DNA from 2 places in the Terribacillus aidingensis genome. Region 1 is predicted to be linked to the other one. Evidence: a T-box and tRNA genes for the amino acid it is inferred to sense, from the RefSeq annotation. Region 1 holds a T-box; the other holds one or more tRNA genes.
What was found. A T-box is a leader RNA that pairs with one kind of tRNA and senses whether it is charged. The one in region 1 lies ahead of thrS (threonine--tRNA ligase), so its partner is inferred to be a tRNA-Thr.

Region 1 (9,537 bases):
CAGGAATCTCGACCTCATGGCCCATTGCGTCCGTAACTGTACGTGTTTCACTGCTCTCTTTATCGGAGGAATTATTTTCAGCATTGTCACTTGAATCGTTATTGCCGCAACCTGTTATAATGAATACAACACTGGCGAAGACTGCCAGCAGTAAAAACATACTCTTTCTTTTGAACAAGGGACTCACCTCTTGGTTTATGTTATAATCTCATATTAGATGATAACAATTCTCATTATCAATTACAAGCATCATTTCATTCATTTGGTATACATAGAGCGCAGAAAGCGGGATAACGATGCAAGCACGAAAACTAATTGGCACAATCATACTTATCGCAGGTATCGCCCTGCTGATTCTTTCTATAGGACTATCAATCGTATTCGGTGTCGCGGATATCTCACTGGGCACTGTCTGGAATAGTATTTTCCATTATGATGCTGCAAATACATCCCATCAAATCATTCATCGGCTTCGAATGCCTCGTACTGTAGCGGCAGTTCTGATTGGCGCAATGCTTGCTGCTTCCGGAGCGATCATGCAAGGGATGACTCGCAACCCGCTTGCTTCTCCGCAAATCATGGGCGTAACTTCCGGTGCGACTTTCATGATCGCGATTGCACTTGTCTTCCTTCCTGGTATTTCCAACGTAAACCTGCTTTTATTCTCATTTCTTGGTGCAGGACTTGGCCTTGGACTTGTCTTCGGAATTGGCCTGTTGGCAAGAACCGGATTGACACCAGTGAAGCTGGCATTAGCAGGGACTGCTATCACTGCTTTACTTGGAGCCTTCTCCAACGCCATGGCAATTCATTTTGATGTTGCCAGGGACTTGAGCTTCTGGTACGCGGGGGGTGTCGCGAATGTGCAATGGGATACGGTAAAGCTGTTATTCCCAGCTGCTGCGGTCGGCTTCGTACTGGCATTGTTCATCAGCGGATCGGTTACGACCCTAAGTCTCGGAGAAGATGTGGCGACCGGCCTTGGTTTAAAGACCGGTCTGGTGAAAGCAGCCGGAGTACTGGTTGTGCTGATTTTAACAGGAGCTGCCATTTCAGTCGGCGGTACAATCGGTTTTGTCGGATTGGTTATTCCACATATCACACGGTTCCTCGTCGGACCGGATTATCGCTGGATCATTCCATGTTCGGCTGTGTTGGGCGGTCTTTTACTTAACTTTGCCGATATTGCATCACGTATGATCAATCCACCTTTCGAAACACCTGTTGGCGCTCTCACGGCTTTGATCGGCGTGCCATTCTTTATTTATCTAGCTCGCCGGGAGGGTAAGAACATATGATACACCCTGCGAAAAAAACTAATCTGGTGGCAATCGGAATAATTACTGCTATTCTTATTGTATTTTTCATCAGCTTGAATACCGGAACAATCCCTATCGGACCGGCAGATGTTGTAAAGACTTTGCTTGGTACCGGGGATGGCTCATTTGATGTAATCTTATTCGATTTCCGTCTGCCGCGCATGGTAATTGCGCTATTGATAGGAATCGGAATGGGTATTGCAGGTGCGATTCTGCAGGGTGTATCCCAGAATGGACTTGCTGACCCAGGTATCTTAGGAATCAATGCAGGGGCAGGTTTTGCTGTCGTCCTTTATATTTTCTTCCTGCAGGATAAGCTGGCTGGTACCGGCAGCCTGCAAGTATTCATCATGCCACTATTCGCATTCGCTGGGGCGTTCCTCGCAGCATGCCTTATTTACGCATTAGCTTGGAAAAAAGGTGTTACGCCAGTCCGTCTAATTCTTGTCGGTATTGGGATAAACGCTGCCTTCGGCGGTCTGATCATCGTCTTCCAGCTTATGATGGAACCGAAGGATTTCACGCAGGCGACAATCTGGCTGAACGGCAGCATCTGGCAGACGAGCTGGAATTATGTCCTTGCACTCTTGCCTTGGATTATACTGCTCGTCCCATATGCAATTTATAAAGCAAAAGCATTAAACGTTTTGACACTAGGCGACCAAATCGCTGTCGGTGTCGGGGCTCCGGTGCAAAAAGAGCGCACAATCCTGCTGCTCCTTGCTGTTGCACTGGCGGGAGCTTGCGTAGCCGCTGGAGGAGCAATTACCTTCCTCGGACTTGTCGCACCGCACTTGGCAAGGCGTATCGTTGGACCGAATCACAAGCATCTGCTTCCGATTTGCGCACTGATCGGAGCTCTCATTATGCTTGTAGCCGATACTTTATCGCGAACGATTCTGGCGCCATCTGAAATTCCAATTGGTTTGGTAGTTTCGGCGATTGGCGCACCTTATTTTATCTACTTGTTGATTAAAGAATGAACCCTCGCTAATGAGAGGGTTCATTTGCTTACTATACTAAATATCAGTTCGTAGGATCTCCGGGTTAGATGGTACCATCCAAATCAAAAATGAAATTCATTTGCTCTCCTCCAAAATCAAAGCCATATGTATCTCTGAAATATATGTATCTCCTATTTTCAATGCATGCTTTTCTACGCCAAATTGCCGGAAACCAGCTTGTTCGTAAACATGCTTGGCAACCGGATTTGTCGCAGCTACGACAAGGTTTACCTTTTCAATTCCTTCCCGTTCTTTTGCCACTTGGATCATATGCGCTATCAGCTTTTTTCCGTACCCTTTTCCTCTTGTTTCAGGAGCTAGATAAACTGCTACTAAATCTGCACGGTGGCGGAGCTTTACAGGCTTTTCATATCTTAATGTTGCATTGCCGGCGAGATTCCGATCCAGAAATATCCCATACGTCTCAGCATCCGGACTCTCAAAATTTCCCCTTATCCGTTCTATTGGATTTTCCTGTTTCACTGCATCCTCATAGGAGGTGCCAAATGCATCCGGATGTGCCTGCAAGGCTTGTAGTCTTAGTTCCCAGTAAGCTTCTGCATCAGCTGCTGTCAATTTTCTTATTTTCATAGATTTTTCCCCCTCAACCCAAGTAATATCCTTCGAATAGGCGTCCACCGTACGGCTCCAAGCAATCATCTGCCAGCTGTACAATAGCTTGCTTATCATGTTGCTTATAAAATGCTTCTAAGCTTTGTTCAAATTGAATTGCAAGATCTGAGTCCATGCTCTTCAATTCCCGGAACATCCATTTACCTGAACCAATCCAATGCCGGCTGGTGCGAAGCGTAAATATCGCCAGATCATTGACGATTGCATTAACCAGGAAATACGCTTCCCCGCCTACCTCTTTATCAAGGAAATCATCAATTAGATTCGTAATCATATACCGATTATGATCGATTTTTTGTTTGTCCCAAGGCGAAGGTCCAGCAGCAAATATAATGCTTGCTTCGGATTTCATTTTGGTAACAACTGGCGCTTCTTTCAGTACAATCGCTTCACTCACCATCCTTGGCATGGAAGGGATTCCTCGTTCTGCGTCACTGGCAAAGAAATTCTTGTAGGCCTCTCCTGTGTAAACAAACACCTCTATCGGCCACCCATCAAAATGCAAAGATTCTCTGTACGCCCTATTTTCTCCCGCATACAGAATAATGATATCCAGGTCAGAAGTGGCTGTTGCTTCCCCTCTGGCACAGCTTCCTGCCAGCATTGCTCCTGTGCAGTCCGGATGGTGGATTTCGATGAATCTTTTGGCAGTATCTTTTGGGTCTCTCAAAAAAAATCCCTCATTTTCATTTGACGTCTATATCCAGTATCTGTATAATGAGCATACAACAAAACAGAAGCGTTGATAAGGACAAGATGCACACGCCTCTATCTTTCAGAGAGCGAAGGAATTGCTGGAACCTTCGCAGATAAGCATATGCATTACCGCCTTGGAGCTATTACGGGGAAACACAAGTATCCGTAATCGGGAAGACCGTTATCGTATTTTGAAGCATCAGCTATATGCTGATGGAATTAGGGTGGAACCACGACCGCAATCGTCCCTTTAGAGAGATGAGTGCGGTCTTTTTGTTTACAATTTTATATCTTAAAAAGCAATGCGAAGGACATGATTCAGATCATCCTTCTCCTGACAGAAAGCAGGGTCACCGGCTGAGAGCCCTGCAGGAGAACGATTTGGATTACCACCTTCAAGCTATAGCGGGGAACTAGCAGTATCCGCTATCGGGAAATCCGTTATCACGAATGAAGCGCCAGTATTGGCGAAATTTTGGGTGGAACCACGACCACAATCGTCCCGATCACGGGAGGATTGTGGTCTTTTTTATATCTAAAGGAGGAATTATCATGAATAAACAAGCAGAAGCAGAAAAACGAAACCATCGCAAACTCGGACAGCAACTCGAGCTTTTCCTAAGCATGGAGGAAGCACCTGGCATGCCTTTCTTCTTGCCAAAGGGAATGGTATTGCGCAATAAATTGGAGGAGCTGTGGAAAGAAAAACATGCCCAAGCTGGATATGATGAAATCAAAACTCCAATCATGATGAAGCAGCAGCTCTGGGAGCAGTCCGGTCACTGGGATCATTATCACGAAAACATGTATTTCTCAGAAGTGGATGATCAGCGCTATGCTATTAAACCAATGAGCTGTCCGGGCGCCGTACTGATTTACAACAGCAAGCTCCGCAGCTATCGCGATCTTCCAATGCGTTATGCAGAATTAGGGCTTGTTCACCGGCACGAACTGTCTGGTTCCCTGAATGGATTGCTGCGTGTTCGGTCATTCACACAGGATGATGCGCATCTGTTCGTCCGTGAAGATCAGATTGAACAAGAAGTGGAAAAAGTACTGCAGCTGATCGATGACTTTTACAGTCTATTTGGCTTTTCTTATGAAGTAGAGCTATCCACTCGCCCAGAAGACTTCATGGGTTCACCCGCTGTTTGGGATAAGGCGGAGGCAGCATTGGAGAATGTTTTGAAACGCCAAGGTATTGTGTATAAAGTAAACGCTGGAGACGGTGCATTTTATGGCCCGAAAATCGATTTTCATATTCTCGACAGCCTTGGGCGCAGCTGGCAATGCGGGACTGTTCAGCTTGATTTCCAGATGCCGGAGAAATTCGATTGCAGCTATGTGGATCAAGAAAACAGCCGCAGACAGCCGATTATGATTCACCGGGCTATCTACGGATCAATCGAGCGCTTTATGGCCATTCTCATCGAGCATTACGCAGGAGACTTCCCATTCTGGTTGGCACCTGTTCAAGCAAGTGTTCTCCCGATAAGTGATGCACATGCGGATTATGCTCATGCAGTTTGTGCGGAATTGCGTAAGGGGGGGTACCGTGTATCAGTGGATGATCGTTCAGAAAAGATCGGATTGAAGATACGAGAGGGATCGCAGCAAAAAGTGCCTTATCTGCTTATTGTAGGCGATAATGAAATGCAAAATAAGACAGTTGCTGTCCGGAAACGCCCGGAAGGCAATCTTGGGGAAATGCCTTTGTTGGATCTTATGAAACAGTTTGAGGGATAAGAAAAAAGCGGGTGCTCTTGGAGCATCCGCTTAAAATATACGAATCAATTCTTTCGTGTAAGCATGACGGCTATTATCGTAAATTTCTTCCTTCTGAAATATATCAAGCAGTTCCCCATCTTTCATGACAGCGATGCGCTGACACAGCTGATAAACTGCGGCTAAATCATGTGAAATGAACAGATAGGACATGCCTAATGTCTTTTGCAGGGAAGCAAGCAGCTCGAGAATGGCTCCTTGGGAAAGCACATCAAGACTTGCTGTCGGTTCATCCAGGACAATGAGTTTTGGCTCGATACTGATGGCGCGCGCAATGGTAACGCGCTGCTTTTGCCCGCCGCTCAGCTCATGCGGATAACGGTCGCCAAGTTCTTCCGGCAGTTCAACTGCTTCAAGCAGTTGTTCTACAAAACTTTGTTTTGAATGGAATGTAAAATGCTCCAGTTGGAGTTCCTGCTGAAACTGCATGTAAGGATCAAGCAAAGAATCCTTGATTTTCAGCTTTGGATTCAATGCAGCTGTTGGATTTTGAAAGACTGTCTGAACGTTTCGGCGATAGTCTCGAAGCTCCTTGCGATTTGCATTGGCTAGCGGTGTACCATCAAAACTGATGGATCCATCATCAATCTTTTCGACACCTAGCAGGCAGCGAGCCAGTGTACTTTTGCCGCAGCCGCTTTCGCCTACCAACCCCAAGCTCTCCCCTTGATGTATGGAAAGAGACAAATCATTCACAGCCAGCTTACCGGGATTATAGCTCTTCTTCAGATTACTTATTTCCATAACAGTCATGATTTGCTTACCTCCTTGATACGCATTGGAAGCGTAGGTGCAGCATGGATCAGCTGTTTGGTATACGCATGTTCCGGCTGATGGATGAGCTTTTGTTTTGATCCAGCTTCAATGATTTTCCCATCTTTCATAACAGCAATTTTATCTGCATAACGAGCAACATGCCGCCAATCATGGGTGATGAAAAGAATCGCACAGCCCTTTTTTTGCTGGAGCTCTTGAAGCAGTGAAAGAATTCGATGCGCAGATACACTATCAAGTGCAGTTGTTGCTTCATCTGCAATCAAAATATCAGGTTCTAAAAGAAGTGCAAGTGCTATAGATGCACGCTGCAGCTGGCCTCCGCTCAGCTGAAATGGGTATCTCTTAATAAAAGCTGCATCCAGACCAACCGATTCAAATGCTTCATTTATCATATTTTTACGCTTTTTCTTTTCTTGCACTCCATGTGTTAGCAAATACTCTTCCATATGCTGCTGAATCGTCAGAAAGGGGGTAAAAGAACCGTTATAGTCTTGGAAAATGTAACTGATCGCCTTTCCTCGCAATTGGTTCATTTCTGTTTTTGGGCGTTCAAGGATATTGCTGCCTTGGTAAATTACACTGCCAGAGGCTCTTAGATTAGGTCCAAGCAACTGGCCGATTGCTTGTGACAGCATCGTTTTCCCGCTGCCACTTTGACCTACGAGGGCAAACCACTCTCCTTTATCGATAGTTAGACTGACATGATCCACAATCGTTTTCTCACCATGTGATACGGTTAGATCTTTAATCGATAAAATCATGGCTGCACCTCCTTTTTCACATCGAATTTATCTCGTAAATAGTCACCAAGGATATTTGCCACCAACACTACCACCACTATTGCAAGTCCAGGATATATCATCATTTCCGGGTTCGCTTGGAAATAAGGTCTGGACTCGTTCAGCATAGCGCCCCACTCTGGCGTCGGAGGCTGTGCTCCGAGTCCGATATAGGAAAGCGAGGAGATCAGCAAGATGATCTTACCAAAATCTAAACTGGCTAAAACGAGTACGTTCCCAATAATATGTGGCATCAGATGTTTGCGCATAATTGTAAATGTGGAAAGACCATTAATTCGGGCAATGGTGATGTAGTCTTTTTGCACTTCTGTCAGCACTGTACTGCGCACCATCCTGGCATAGTTGACCCACTTCACGAGAACAATTGCAAAAAGCAAATTTCCAATACCGGGCCCCAGCAAACCGCTAAGTACAATGGCTATCACTGTATCCGGAAAGGCAAGGAAGCCATCGGCAATTCGCATGAATAGGCGATCAACCCAACCTCCCTTTAATCCAGCAAGCAAACCGAATGGAACACCAATGATGACTGCTGCTGCCAAAGCAATCACACTGTAGCCGACAGTCAGGCGGAAGCCGAGTAAGAGCCTCGTAAGTACATCACGCCCTAAATGGTCAGTTCCCATCGGATGTTCCCAGGACGGTGACGCCAGTCGGTTCCCAACATCTGTCATATTAGCATCGTGCTTCAAATAAAGAAACGTATATGCCACTGCCGATAACAACAGAAGCAATAGCGCACTAATCAGCCAGACTCTGGCTTTCTTTATTCTTTTCGGGGAAAGAGCCATAACACTCATCTAGCTGATGTTCCTTTCTTTAGACGAAGTTCAGGATTTACATATCGATAAGATAGATCCACTAATGTATTCACGACAAACACGATAGCCGCCATCAGAACAATATAGCCTTGAATCAGCGGGTAATCACGTTGACGTATAGAGTCAACGACTAGCTTTCCTACACCGGGGTAAGCGAATAATACTTCCACCACGACAACGCCTCCAATCAAGCTGCCCAGACTGACACCGAATACTGTGATGACAGGCGGCAAACTGTATCGGAAAGCATGTGAGAAGAAGATGCGACTTTCTGAAATACCTCGTGCTCTCGCCGCGCGGACAAACTCCTGCCCTAAGGAGTCTAACAGACTGGAACGAAGCAGCCGCACGTAAACACCTGCAATAGCAAGTCCTAATGTCACTGATGGCAGGATAAGGGATAACAAACTGTCACGTCCCATTGTTGGGAACCAGCTAAGCCTCACAGCGAACATATCTATCAAGATAAGTCCGAGCCAGAAACTAGGAACAGCTGCTCCGATAATGGAAAAATATCTGCTGATATGGTCAATCCAGCTATCCTTATATAGAGCTGACAGCGAGCCTAACGGAATAGCAACCAAGAGCATAACGATCAAGGAACCGATCGTCAGCTCCAGTGTAGCTGGAAGTCCCGTCAGCAGCATCTCTGCAACCGGCTGACTAGTTATATATGAATTTCCAAAATCAAGTTGAATAAACTCCAACAGCCACTTTCCATATTGAACAAGCAAAGGATCGTTGAAGCCCATATCTTCCCTAAGTGCTTCTACTTGCTCTTGGCTTACATTCAGCTCATCCACATTCAGGATTGTGAGCGCTGGATCTCCTGGTGCAAGGCGAAGGAAAAGAAAACTGAAGAAGGTGACAAATAAAATGAATAGCACAACCTCCAGCAGCCGTCTCCCGATAATACGAAACATCACTTCACATCCAATTGATTTGTAATCATATAATACTCACTTCTTGTTGTTACCCAGTTCTTTACTTTTGTTTCATCATAAGCTACGAGCGTGTCTGGATAAATCACAAACGAATTGATTTGGTTTTCATCCACATAGTTAGCAGCAGCTTCCGCTAGTTCTGCACGCTTGTCTGTATCAACTGTTACATTTAATTCATCGATGATTTTCGTCAGCTCTGGTTCATCTGCCCCGCTGAAATTCAAAGCTCCATCTGGATGATACGTCGCATTCAAGTAGTACCCTGCATCCCCACGAGGTGCTGTCAGATTACTGTATGTGGCCAGATCCCAATCCCGATTTGCTGCCATATATTCTTCCGGAATCTCGATTTGACGCAGTTCTACTTCAATACCAAGTTTCTTCGCATCAGATTGGAATATTTGAGCAATCAATGGAAGATCAGCCCTGGCAGAGTATGTCAGCATTGTGAGCTCAAGAGGTTCCCCGTCTTTCTGCATCTTGCCATCCACTAGCGAATAGCCAGCCTTCTCCAGATAGTCCTTTGCCACATCTTCTCCTGTTTCATGGTCACTATAGCTTGGTGCGAATGGCAGGGAATCGGGGAATGGGCCTTTAGCCGGCTGTGCATACCCAAGCAATACAGAATCAGCGATTTCATCTCGATTAATCAAGGCGTCTAATGCCTTACGAACATTTACATCCTTTAGTTCTTCCCGCTCCATATTCATCGTCATCTGGTGAACGCGGAAGGTCTCTGTCGATTCAACCTTAATGCC
Region 2 (9,537 bases), 320 kb from region 1:
AATTTAGTACCGAAGTTCCTGATTTCACACTGCCAAGAAAAGCCTCTAGTGAGGAAATAGGTGCCCGTACCGCAAACCGACACAGGTAGGCACGGTGAGTAACCGAAGATGATCGGGAGAACTCTCGTTAAGGAACTCGGCAAAATGACCCCGTAACTTCGGGAGAAGGGGTGCTTCTTTTAAGGAGAAGCCGCAGTGAAAAGGCCCAAGCGACTGTTTAGCAAAAACACAGGTCTCTGCAAAGCCGTAAGGCGAAGTATAGGGGCTGACACCTGCCCGGTGCTGGAAGGTTAAGGGGAATGGTTAGGGACTTCGTCCCGAAGCTGTGAACCGAAGCCCCAGTAAACGGCGGCCGTAACTATAACGGTCCTAAGGTAGCGAAATTCCTTGTCGGGTAAGTTCCGACCCGCACGAAAGGTGCAACGACTTGGGCACTGTCTCAACGAGAGACCCGGTGAAATTATACTATGCGTGAAGATGCGCATTACCCGCGACAGGACGGAAAGACCCCGTGGAGCTTTACTGTAGCCTGATATGGAATGTTGGTACAGCTTGTACAGGATAGGTGGGAGCCTTAGAAGCCGGAGCGCCAGCTTCGGTGGAGGCATCCGTGGGATACCACCCTGGCTGTATTGACATTCTAACCCAGAACCGTTATCCGGTTCGGAGACAGTGTCAGGTGGGCAGTTTGACTGGGGCGGTCGCCTCCCAAAGAGTAACGGAGGCGCCCAAAGGTTCCCTCAGAATGGTTGGAAATCATTCGTAGCGTGCAAAGGCAGAAGGGAGCTTGACTGCGAGACCTACAAGTCGAGCAGGGACGAAAGTCGGGCTTAGTGATCCGGCGGTGCCGTATGGAAGGGCCGTCGCTCAACGGATAAAAGCTACCCCGGGGATAACAGGCTTATCTCCCCCAAGAGTCCACATCGACGGGGAGGTTTGGCACCTCGATGTCGGCTCATCGCATCCTGGGGCTGTAGTCGGTCCCAAGGGTTGGGCTGTTCGCCCATTAAAGCGGTACGCGAGCTGGGTTCAGAACGTCGTGAGACAGTTCGGTCCCTATCCGTCGTGGGCGTTAGAAGTTTGAGAGGAGCTGTCCTTAGTACGAGAGGACCGGGATGGACGCACCGCTGGTGCACCAGTTGTTCCGCCAGGAGCATAGCTGGGTAGCTACGTGCGGAAGGGATAAGTGCTGAAAGCATCTAAGCATGAAGCCCCCCTCAAGATGAGACTTCTCATCATTTTAAATGAGTAAGATCCCTCAGAGACGATGAGGTAGATAGGTTCGAGGTGGAAGCGTGGTGACACGTGCAGCTGACGAATACTAATCGATCGAGGACTTAACTAAAACGAAAAGCGGAGGGAACCGCTTAGAAATGCAAGTATAAGTGAGAGGCCGGAAAGGGTGGTTTTACCCTTGCAGGGCTATCGCTTAGGCTGGAGTTTCTGGTTCCTGGAGCTGGATCTGACGAGTAAGTCAACGCCAAAGTCCAAGCACTCCGGTGCTTGGCCGCATGAAATGTCTGGCAGGACATGTTTCTTATCTAGTTTTGAGGGTTCATTTCCAATTGAATTCTTGAATTGTCTGGTGGTAATAGCGAAGAGGTCACACCTGTTCCCATGCCGAACACAGTAGTTAAGCTCTTCAGCGCCGATGGTAGTTGGGTTCGCCCCGTGAGAGTAGGACACTGCCAGGCAGTTCTTTTTTGTATACATATTTAATATTGATCCACAGTAGCTCAGTGGTAGAGCTATCGGCTGTTAACCGATCGGTCGCAGGTTCGAATCCTGCCTGTGGAGCCATCGCTTCCTTAGCTCAGTCGGTAGAGCACCACCATGGTAAGGTGGGGGTCAGCGGTTCAAGTCCGCTAGGAAGCTTAGAAAAAAAGTATTAGAGTTTAATTACTCTAATACTTTTTTTGATTTTATAGATTTTTAACTATTGAGCCCTATCATACTAGAAAGGGCTTTTTCTGTAATTTATGATGATAAAGAAGGTCTTACAATCAATTCACTCACATCGATCTCTGCTGGTTGTGAAATTGCATAAAGAATGGCCTTTGCAATAGCAGAAGCAGGAAGAGCTAGTCGGCGATATTCGAGCATAGCTTCACTCGCTTGTTTATCAGTAATATGATCAGCCAGTTCAGATTCAGTTACACCCGGTGAAATTAGAGTTGCACGAATATTATTTGTTGCTTCCTGTCGCAATCCTTCCGTGATTGCACGGACCGCATATTTGGTTGCGCAATAAACTGCTGCTGTTGGGGTTACTTCGTATGCGCCTATAGAAGCGATATTAATAATATGTCCGCTATGCTGTTCCTTCATCAGAGGTAATGCAGCGCCAATACCATGGAGGACACCTCGGATATTTACATCAATCATACGATTCCATTCATCAATTTTCAGAGATTCCAATTTTGATAGTGGCATTACACCAGCATTATTTACAATAACATCAATTTTTCCGTATGACTCTATAATCTCTTCTACTGTATCCTGCATTTGATTAAAGTCTGTAACATCGAGCTGCTTATAATCGGCTATATACCCTTTTTGGCGGATTATAGATACAACTGTTTCTAATTTATCTGTTCTGCGGGCTGCAGCAATTACAACAGCACCATTTTCAGCTAACAATTCTACAGTAGCTGCCCCGATACCGCTGCTTCCTCCAGTGACAAGAATAACTTTATTCTTTATACTCATGCTTGTATCTTCCTTTCTAATTCAACTTTGATAGAAGACTCTTTACGGGACCACATTATTCTTGGTCACGATATAGGATCATTCCTGCGTGGTATAAGATCCCGTTACGAAAATCTCCATCTGCTGTGAAACCAGTATCATCTTGGTATTCAATGTGGTCACCTATAATTTGATAAGCACCTGTATAGGCGCCTTCGACATTGCCGCGAGCTTCCACATAGCGTCCTTCGGGCAGCAGTTCATGCCGGATATACCGATCTTTGGTGACCCAAAGTCCAGCATAAGAATGAGTAGTAATCTTCAAACGATATCACTCCTTTTCTGATCTACTATTAGTATCAAGGAAAGTAAGCATGGGGCGGTAGCCGGCATCTCTTTAATTCTTGCCCTATTCTCCAAGCTGATGAGCTCTACAAAGGAGGATGTATTCCATGTCATCGGAAGAACAATTGCAATTGAAAGAACGCGAGCTTACAAAGTTAGTCACAACACTTGCAACCAAGGATGGTACGAATCTTACACTTATCTCTGGTTTGGAATTTATTCGATCTGCAAAGCCGCTGGAACCTGTACATACAATGCATGAACCTGCGTTATGCATTGTTCTGCAAGGAAGAAAATTGGTATCTGTTAATGGGGAGGACTTCTTTTACCAGAAGGGTGATTACTTAGTCGTAGCAGTTGATCTGCCAGTTATCGGAGAAATATTAGAGGCAAGTGAAAAGGAACCATATCTATGTCTTCGGTTGAATTTTAATTTCATGCAGATTGCAAAAGTTTCAAAAGAGTATAAGCAGCACGCAACCAATAAAGGTATTTCCGAGAGAGGCATATATGTAGATCAGACAAATGAAGCAATTGTGGATGCATTAATCAGACTCGTGAAACTGCTCCATACTCCTGAAGATACGGAGATACTTGCACCACTTATTATCAAAGAAATCCTTTACCGTATCATGCAGGGGAAGTATGGCGACAGAGTAAAAAACCTCGCTGCAAAAGGGAGTAAGTTATCTGAAGTAGCCGCTGCTCTAAATTATTTAAAGAAGTATTTTTCTCACGAAATAAAGATAGATGAATTGGCTAAACAAGTAAACCTTAGCACGTCGGCTTTATATCATCATTTTAAACGAGTTACAACTATGACTCCTATTCAATACCAGAGAGCATTACGGCTGCAAGAAGCAAGGAGATTAATCATTGGTGAAGATATGAGAGCAGCTGATGCAGCCTTTAAAGTTGGATATGAAAGTCCCACTTATTTTAATCGGGAATACAGAAAAATGTTTGGCAAGCCACCAGGAAGAGATCGGAAAGAGAATCTAAAGTTATATAATACGTAGTACATTCAAAAACAAAAAGCCGCATACGGTAGTATGCGGCTTCTTCTTATTTCCTGTACTTCTGATAATTCTTATTCCCACCAGAGAGATTATACACCTCTTTGAATCCCATGTTTCTTAATATATTCTGCGCAGCATTGCCCGTCACACCACTGTTGCAATAGCAGAGGGTCGGCTTTTTCGGATCAAGATCATTTGCTTTCTCCCGCAGTTTTGCTAAAGGTATGTTAACTGCCTCTGGTACGTGCGATGTGTCATATTGGGTTTTAGCGCGTGTATCAATGATCTGGAAAGACTCGCCTTGTGCCAGCCGATGCTGCAGCTCTTTAGGCGTAAGCAGCTTATTATGCTTCTTGATGGCATTATCGAGTGCCATGCCAGTGTACATGACAGGATCCTTTGTCGTGCTGAATGGCGGGGCGTATGCCAAATCGAGATGGAACAGGTCCTCTGCTTTGGCTCCGAACGTCATAGCGGTGACAAATACATCAATACGCTTGTCCACGCCTTCTTCTCCGACTGCCTGAACACCGAGCAGTCTGCCGGTTGCTCGGTCAGCAATAGCTTTTATCGTAATCTCTTTGCCTCCAAGATAAGCTGCGCGAGCAGGCTTGATATTATGCAGTGTCTCGATATCATATCCCTGTGCAAGAGCCTCTTGTTCGTTCATGCCAGTCTGCCCAACAGCTAGTTCGAATACACGGACAATCCCTGTTCCGAGAATACCGCGATGAGCAGAATTGCCTCCGGTAATGACATCACCAGCTATGCGTCCCATTTTATTAGCGGTGGACCCGAGTGGGCGATAAATGGCGTTACGAGTAATAACAGAAAAGCTCTCTGCTACATCTCCGACTGCATACACATCAGGTAAGTTGGTCTGCATTTTTTCGTTAACTGCAATTGCGCCTGTTTCGCCAATGTTAACGCCAATCTTTTCAGCCAGAGCTGTATTTGGTTTGACTCCTGCAGCTAGGAAGACTATATCAGATGTAATTGTATCTCCGTTTGACGTAATGACATCTGTATCTGTAATGCGAACAGCCTCTTGCCCAAGCAGCAAATTAACACCATGTGCTTCCAATGTATCGGCCACACGGTCAGCTATATCTTTATCCAGATGCCTCATCACTTGATTGCTGCGCTGGATTATAGTTACTTCAATCCCTAAATGGGTGAGCTGTTCGGCCATTTCCAATCCAATATAACCGGCACCAATGATCGTAGCACTTCTCGGCTTCCGGGATTCGATGAATTGGTCGATGGCGCCTGCATGCTGGATCGTACGCACGTGAAAGACATGCTCCAGCTCTGTACCTTCTATAGAAGGTGTTATCGGGCTGGCGCCAGTTGCGAAAACGAGAACATCGTAAGTGTCTGTCGCTGTTTCTTCAGTCTCCAAGTTTATAATAGTCAAGGTCTTGCTATCATGATCTATATCTACTACTTCATGCCTTGTTTGAATCGAGACATTATAGCGCTTTTTGAACCAAGCTGAATCACGAGGATTCAGTGTTTCCAACTCCTCTACCTCATCGCCGATAAAATAAGGAATACCGCAAACACTGTAAGAGATATCATAATCCCTGTCATAAATGCAGATATCTGCTTCTTCATTATTACGACGTGCTTTTGCTGCGACGGAGGTACCGGCTGCGACGGATCCTATTATACGGATTTTCATATTATCTCTCCTTTAATGGATGATGGCTAACCATATATAAAGTCCTGTTAGTGTTATAAACAGTGTTGGTATAGTTAATACAATTCCAGTTTTGAAATACGCTCCCCACGATATTCTGACACCTTTCTGGGATAGGACGTGGAGCCATAGCAGCGTTGCCAGTGAGCCGATCGGCGTGATTTTAGGACCGAGATCAGAACCGATCACATTTGCATAAATAAGGGCTTCCCGCATAGCTCCCGACGTGGACGTCTGGGATATCGCGATAGCATCAATCATGACTGTCGGCATATTATTCATGACCGAAGACAGAATGGCTGCGATAAATCCCATACCTATCGTGCCGATGAACATACCTTGGTCTGCCACATACTGGATCATGTCCGCGAGTATATCCGTCAGACCAGCATTACGCAATCCGTAGACAACGACATACATCCCGATAGAGAAGAAGACGATGTTCCACGGCGCGCCTTTTACCACTGCTTTTGCTTCAACTGCTGGGCTGCGCCGTGCAATAAGCAGGAAGAAGATAGCTATTGCCCCGGCTACAAAGGAGACTGGGATATGGAAGAATTCACAGATCAAATATCCGATCACTAATAGAGCGAGTACATACCAAGATAGTTTAAACATTTTCTTGTCTTTAATAGCCGAAGACGGCTGTTTCACATAATTTACTTCATAGTTCTTCGGAATACGTTTTCGGAAAAATAAGTAGAGCACAAGGATGCTTGCCCCAAGTGAAATCAAATTCGGAATGATCATACGCGAAGCATATTCCAGGAAAGTGATGTTAAAGAAATCAGCTGATACAATGTTCACCAAGTTACTTACGATCAGCGGCAGTGATGTTGTATCGGCTATGAACCCACTTGCAATGATGAATGGAAATACGAGTGTTTCGTCAAAACGTAGTGCTCGTACCATCGCCAGCACGATCGGTGTCAGGATCAAGGCTGCACCATCATTTGCGAAAAAGGCAGATACGACAGCTCCCAACACACAGACGTAAACGAACATCTTCACGCCGTTTCCTTTTGCGGCAGCAGCCATATGTAAAGCGGCCCATTCAAAAAAACCGATGCTATCCAATATTAGTGAAATCAAAATGATGGCCACAAACGCCAAGGTGGCATTCCAGACGATGTTAGTCACTTCCCATACGTCCGTGAAATCGACCACACCTGCTAAAAGTGCAAGTATTGCACCACCACATGCCGTCCAGCCGATACTCAGATTCTTCGGCTGCCAGATGATAAGTATAAGTGTGATAAGAAAAATGATACAGGCTAAAACAGTTGTCAACATGTGAATAAAAACTCCTTACTTAACAAGTGATTGCTTCTGCTTTTTTCCGCAGCTTTACGAGCTGTTCATCATTCTCGTCTAGCTGACCGAGAATTTGCTCTACCAAAGCGTGTTGTTCACAAGTATTGTTAAAACGATAGTAGCGCCATTGTCCGCGCCTTTCTTCGTAAACAAGACCTGCTTTTTTATATTTACGCAAGTGCTGGCTGATAGCTGGCTGGCTCACTTCAAACATGCCTACCAGTTCACAGACACAGTACTCCTTTTCCATCAGTAATTTCAATAGCAGCAGACGTGTCGGATCATGAAGGATCTTTAAAGTCTCTGTAAGCTTTTCCGTTGATAAAGCAATTGATGCCGTCATCCAATTCCCTCCTTCTGAAACTAGTATATAAGCAAATTGTTATATAAGGCAATTGTTATATGATATGTTTAACATAGATAGGGAAGTGGCGTGACGTCACGTCACATTATTGGAAAGGAATGTGTCCGATGATTTTAAACAAAGGCGGTAAGTTGAGCCCAGCGTACTTTTTATCTTATATAGAGCTTGTTGCTAGCTTCAGACAATGCAGCAAAGCAGATGTGTATGACATAGTCTTTGATAGGCTATTCGACCGGGATAAAACAAAACTTGGTTCAGCTAGCTTTCAAGCATTCGAAACAGCATATGAGCAGTTCAGTAAAAAGCATGAATCCATATAAGGGTCCATGCATTTATTTTATAGAGGACGCTTATATCGATTACCTGCTCAAGTGCCCCAGTTTAAGAAAGCGGCTTTATGCGTTATAATGGTAACAGCAATCATTATTTCACACACAGTTTTAAAATAGATTGAAAGAGAGTGTTCATTAATGGGACGTAAATGGAACAATATCAAAGAGAAGAAAGCTTCGAAGGATGCCAATACCAGCCGGATTTATGCGAAGTTCGGCCGGGAGATCTATGTAGTTGCCAAACAAGGTGAGCCGGATCCAGAAGCCAACCAGGCATTGAAATTCGTCTTGGAGCGTGCGAAGACGTATAACGTACCTAAGGCAATCATCGAGCGTGCGATCGAGAAAGCTAAGGGCGGCGGCGAAGAGAACTACGACGACATGCGCTACGAAGGCTTCGGTCCGAGCGGCTCTATGATTATTGTTGATGCATTGACGAATAATGTAAACCGTACAGCACCTGAGGTTCGTGCTGCTTTCGGTAAAAACGGCGGTAACATGGGTGTCAGCGGATCTGTTGCTTACATGTTCGATGCAACGGCAGTAATCGGAGTCGAAGGCAAATCTTCTGATGAGGTATTGGAAATCTTGATGGAAGCTGACGTTGATGCACGTGACATCATCGAAGAAGACGATGCGGTCATCGTTTATGCAGAGCCGGATCATTTCCATGTTGTACAGGAAGCTCTTAAGCAAGCTGGAATCGAAGAATTCTCGGTGGCTGAGCTTACTATGCTGGCACAGAATGACATCACACTAGATGCAGATACACAGGAGCAATTCGAAAAGCTTATAGATGCGCTTGAGGATCTAGAAGATGTGCAGCAGGTTTATCATAACGTCGATTTAGGTTAAAGTGAAAAAAGCAGTGCCATTGCGGCGCTGCTTTTTTTATCTTATAGAGATAATCCTGTCCATTTCCAATAAGTAAAATAGAACAATAGGATAACAAGTACATAAATCGGCATGAGCACAAGACTTATTTGGAGTAACTTTTTAGCGTCGTATGTGCAATCACCTTCTTCGTAATAGAGAAGCAGAGCTTTTGAGCTGACAGGGAACGTTACACAGTAATTCATTCCTATTAAACTTAAAAACACGATAGTATCGAGTTCGACAGCGATAGATTGCCCAAAAAGGATTAAACTTGGTATAAAGACAATAGCACGTGTTGTATGCGAGGTGATATATAAATGACTGGTAACGGTTACGACGGAAAGCAGCAGAACAATCGTCCATTCTGAAGCTCCTGTGAATAAATGCAAGTTATGCATCACTTCTTCTTCCATCCAGCCGACAACGCCCGTATCCACTAATACTTTCCCCAGCGCTGTGGCGGCTGCCACAAATAAAAGCAAGTTCCATGAAATGGCCTTTATACCTTGTTTCCAGCTTATTACGCCATAGCCAGGCATCATAAGCAGCAATGCACCAATCATAGTGACAAATGCGATATCATACCCATGAATATTTTCAGTAATCCATCCAATGATCAAACCAACGAGTATGATAATTGTCTTTTTCTCTATCTTAGTTATAGGTGTAACCCTATACGCATTTTTAATAGGAAGGACGTCGCTGCTATCTGATGCGAAGCGCTTCGGCCATAAAGTTAATTTTAAGATATACATTGTTATTAAAGTGATAATGATTGTAAAGGGCACACCCCATATCAGCCATTGCACGAATGATATCGATTGGTCCGTTGTACTTTCTAGTAATCCAATACCAATCAAATGGGAACCAGCACCAATTAAAGTTGCTGAGGTGCTC

Region 2: it has a tRNA-Thr gene. The T-box ahead of thrS (threonine--tRNA ligase) is inferred to sense a tRNA for this amino acid. The anticodon was not compared.

The regions. Positions count from the first base shown of each region.
Region 1 covers NZ_CP159996.1:3,350,828-3,360,364, forward strand. Annotated here, with positions in the region: gene ABXS78_RS17280 (ABC transporter substrate-binding protein) at 1-160, opposite strand, end outside; gene ABXS78_RS17285 (iron ABC transporter permease) at 297-1,298, shown strand; gene ABXS78_RS17290 (iron ABC transporter permease) at 1,295-2,302, shown strand; gene ABXS78_RS17295 (GNAT family N-acetyltransferase) at 2,399-2,914, opposite strand; gene ABXS78_RS17300 (nucleotidyltransferase domain-containing protein) at 2,928-3,626, opposite strand; T-box leader at 3,690-3,905, shown strand; gene thrS (threonine--tRNA ligase) at 4,205-5,398, shown strand; gene ABXS78_RS17310 (dipeptide/oligopeptide/nickel ABC transporter ATP-binding protein) at 5,429-6,190, opposite strand; gene ABXS78_RS17315 (ABC transporter ATP-binding protein) at 6,187-6,975, opposite strand; gene nikC (nickel transporter permease) at 6,972-7,814, opposite strand; gene nikB (nickel ABC transporter permease) at 7,811-8,758, opposite strand; gene nikA (nickel ABC transporter substrate-binding protein) at 8,758-9,537, opposite strand, start outside.
Region 2 covers NZ_CP159996.1:95,776-105,312, forward strand. Annotated here, with positions in the region: rRNA gene ABXS78_RS00585 (23S ribosomal RNA) at 1-1,345, shown strand, start outside; rRNA gene rrf (5S ribosomal RNA) at 1,582-1,694, shown strand; tRNA gene ABXS78_RS00595 (tRNA-Asn) at 1,726-1,800, shown strand; tRNA gene ABXS78_RS00600 (tRNA-Thr) at 1,803-1,875, shown strand; gene ABXS78_RS00605 (SDR family oxidoreductase) at 1,978-2,709, opposite strand; gene ABXS78_RS00610 (Atu4866 domain-containing protein) at 2,765-3,013, opposite strand; gene ABXS78_RS00615 (AraC family transcriptional regulator) at 3,141-4,052, shown strand; gene ABXS78_RS00620 (FAD-dependent oxidoreductase) at 4,099-5,736, opposite strand; gene ABXS78_RS00625 (arsenic transporter) at 5,749-7,047, opposite strand; gene ABXS78_RS00630 (metalloregulator ArsR/SmtB family transcription factor) at 7,067-7,411, opposite strand; gene ABXS78_RS00635 (hypothetical protein) at 7,540-7,752, shown strand; gene ABXS78_RS00640 (YebC/PmpR family DNA-binding transcriptional regulator) at 7,903-8,619, shown strand; gene ABXS78_RS00645 (SLC13 family permease) at 8,661-9,537, opposite strand, start outside.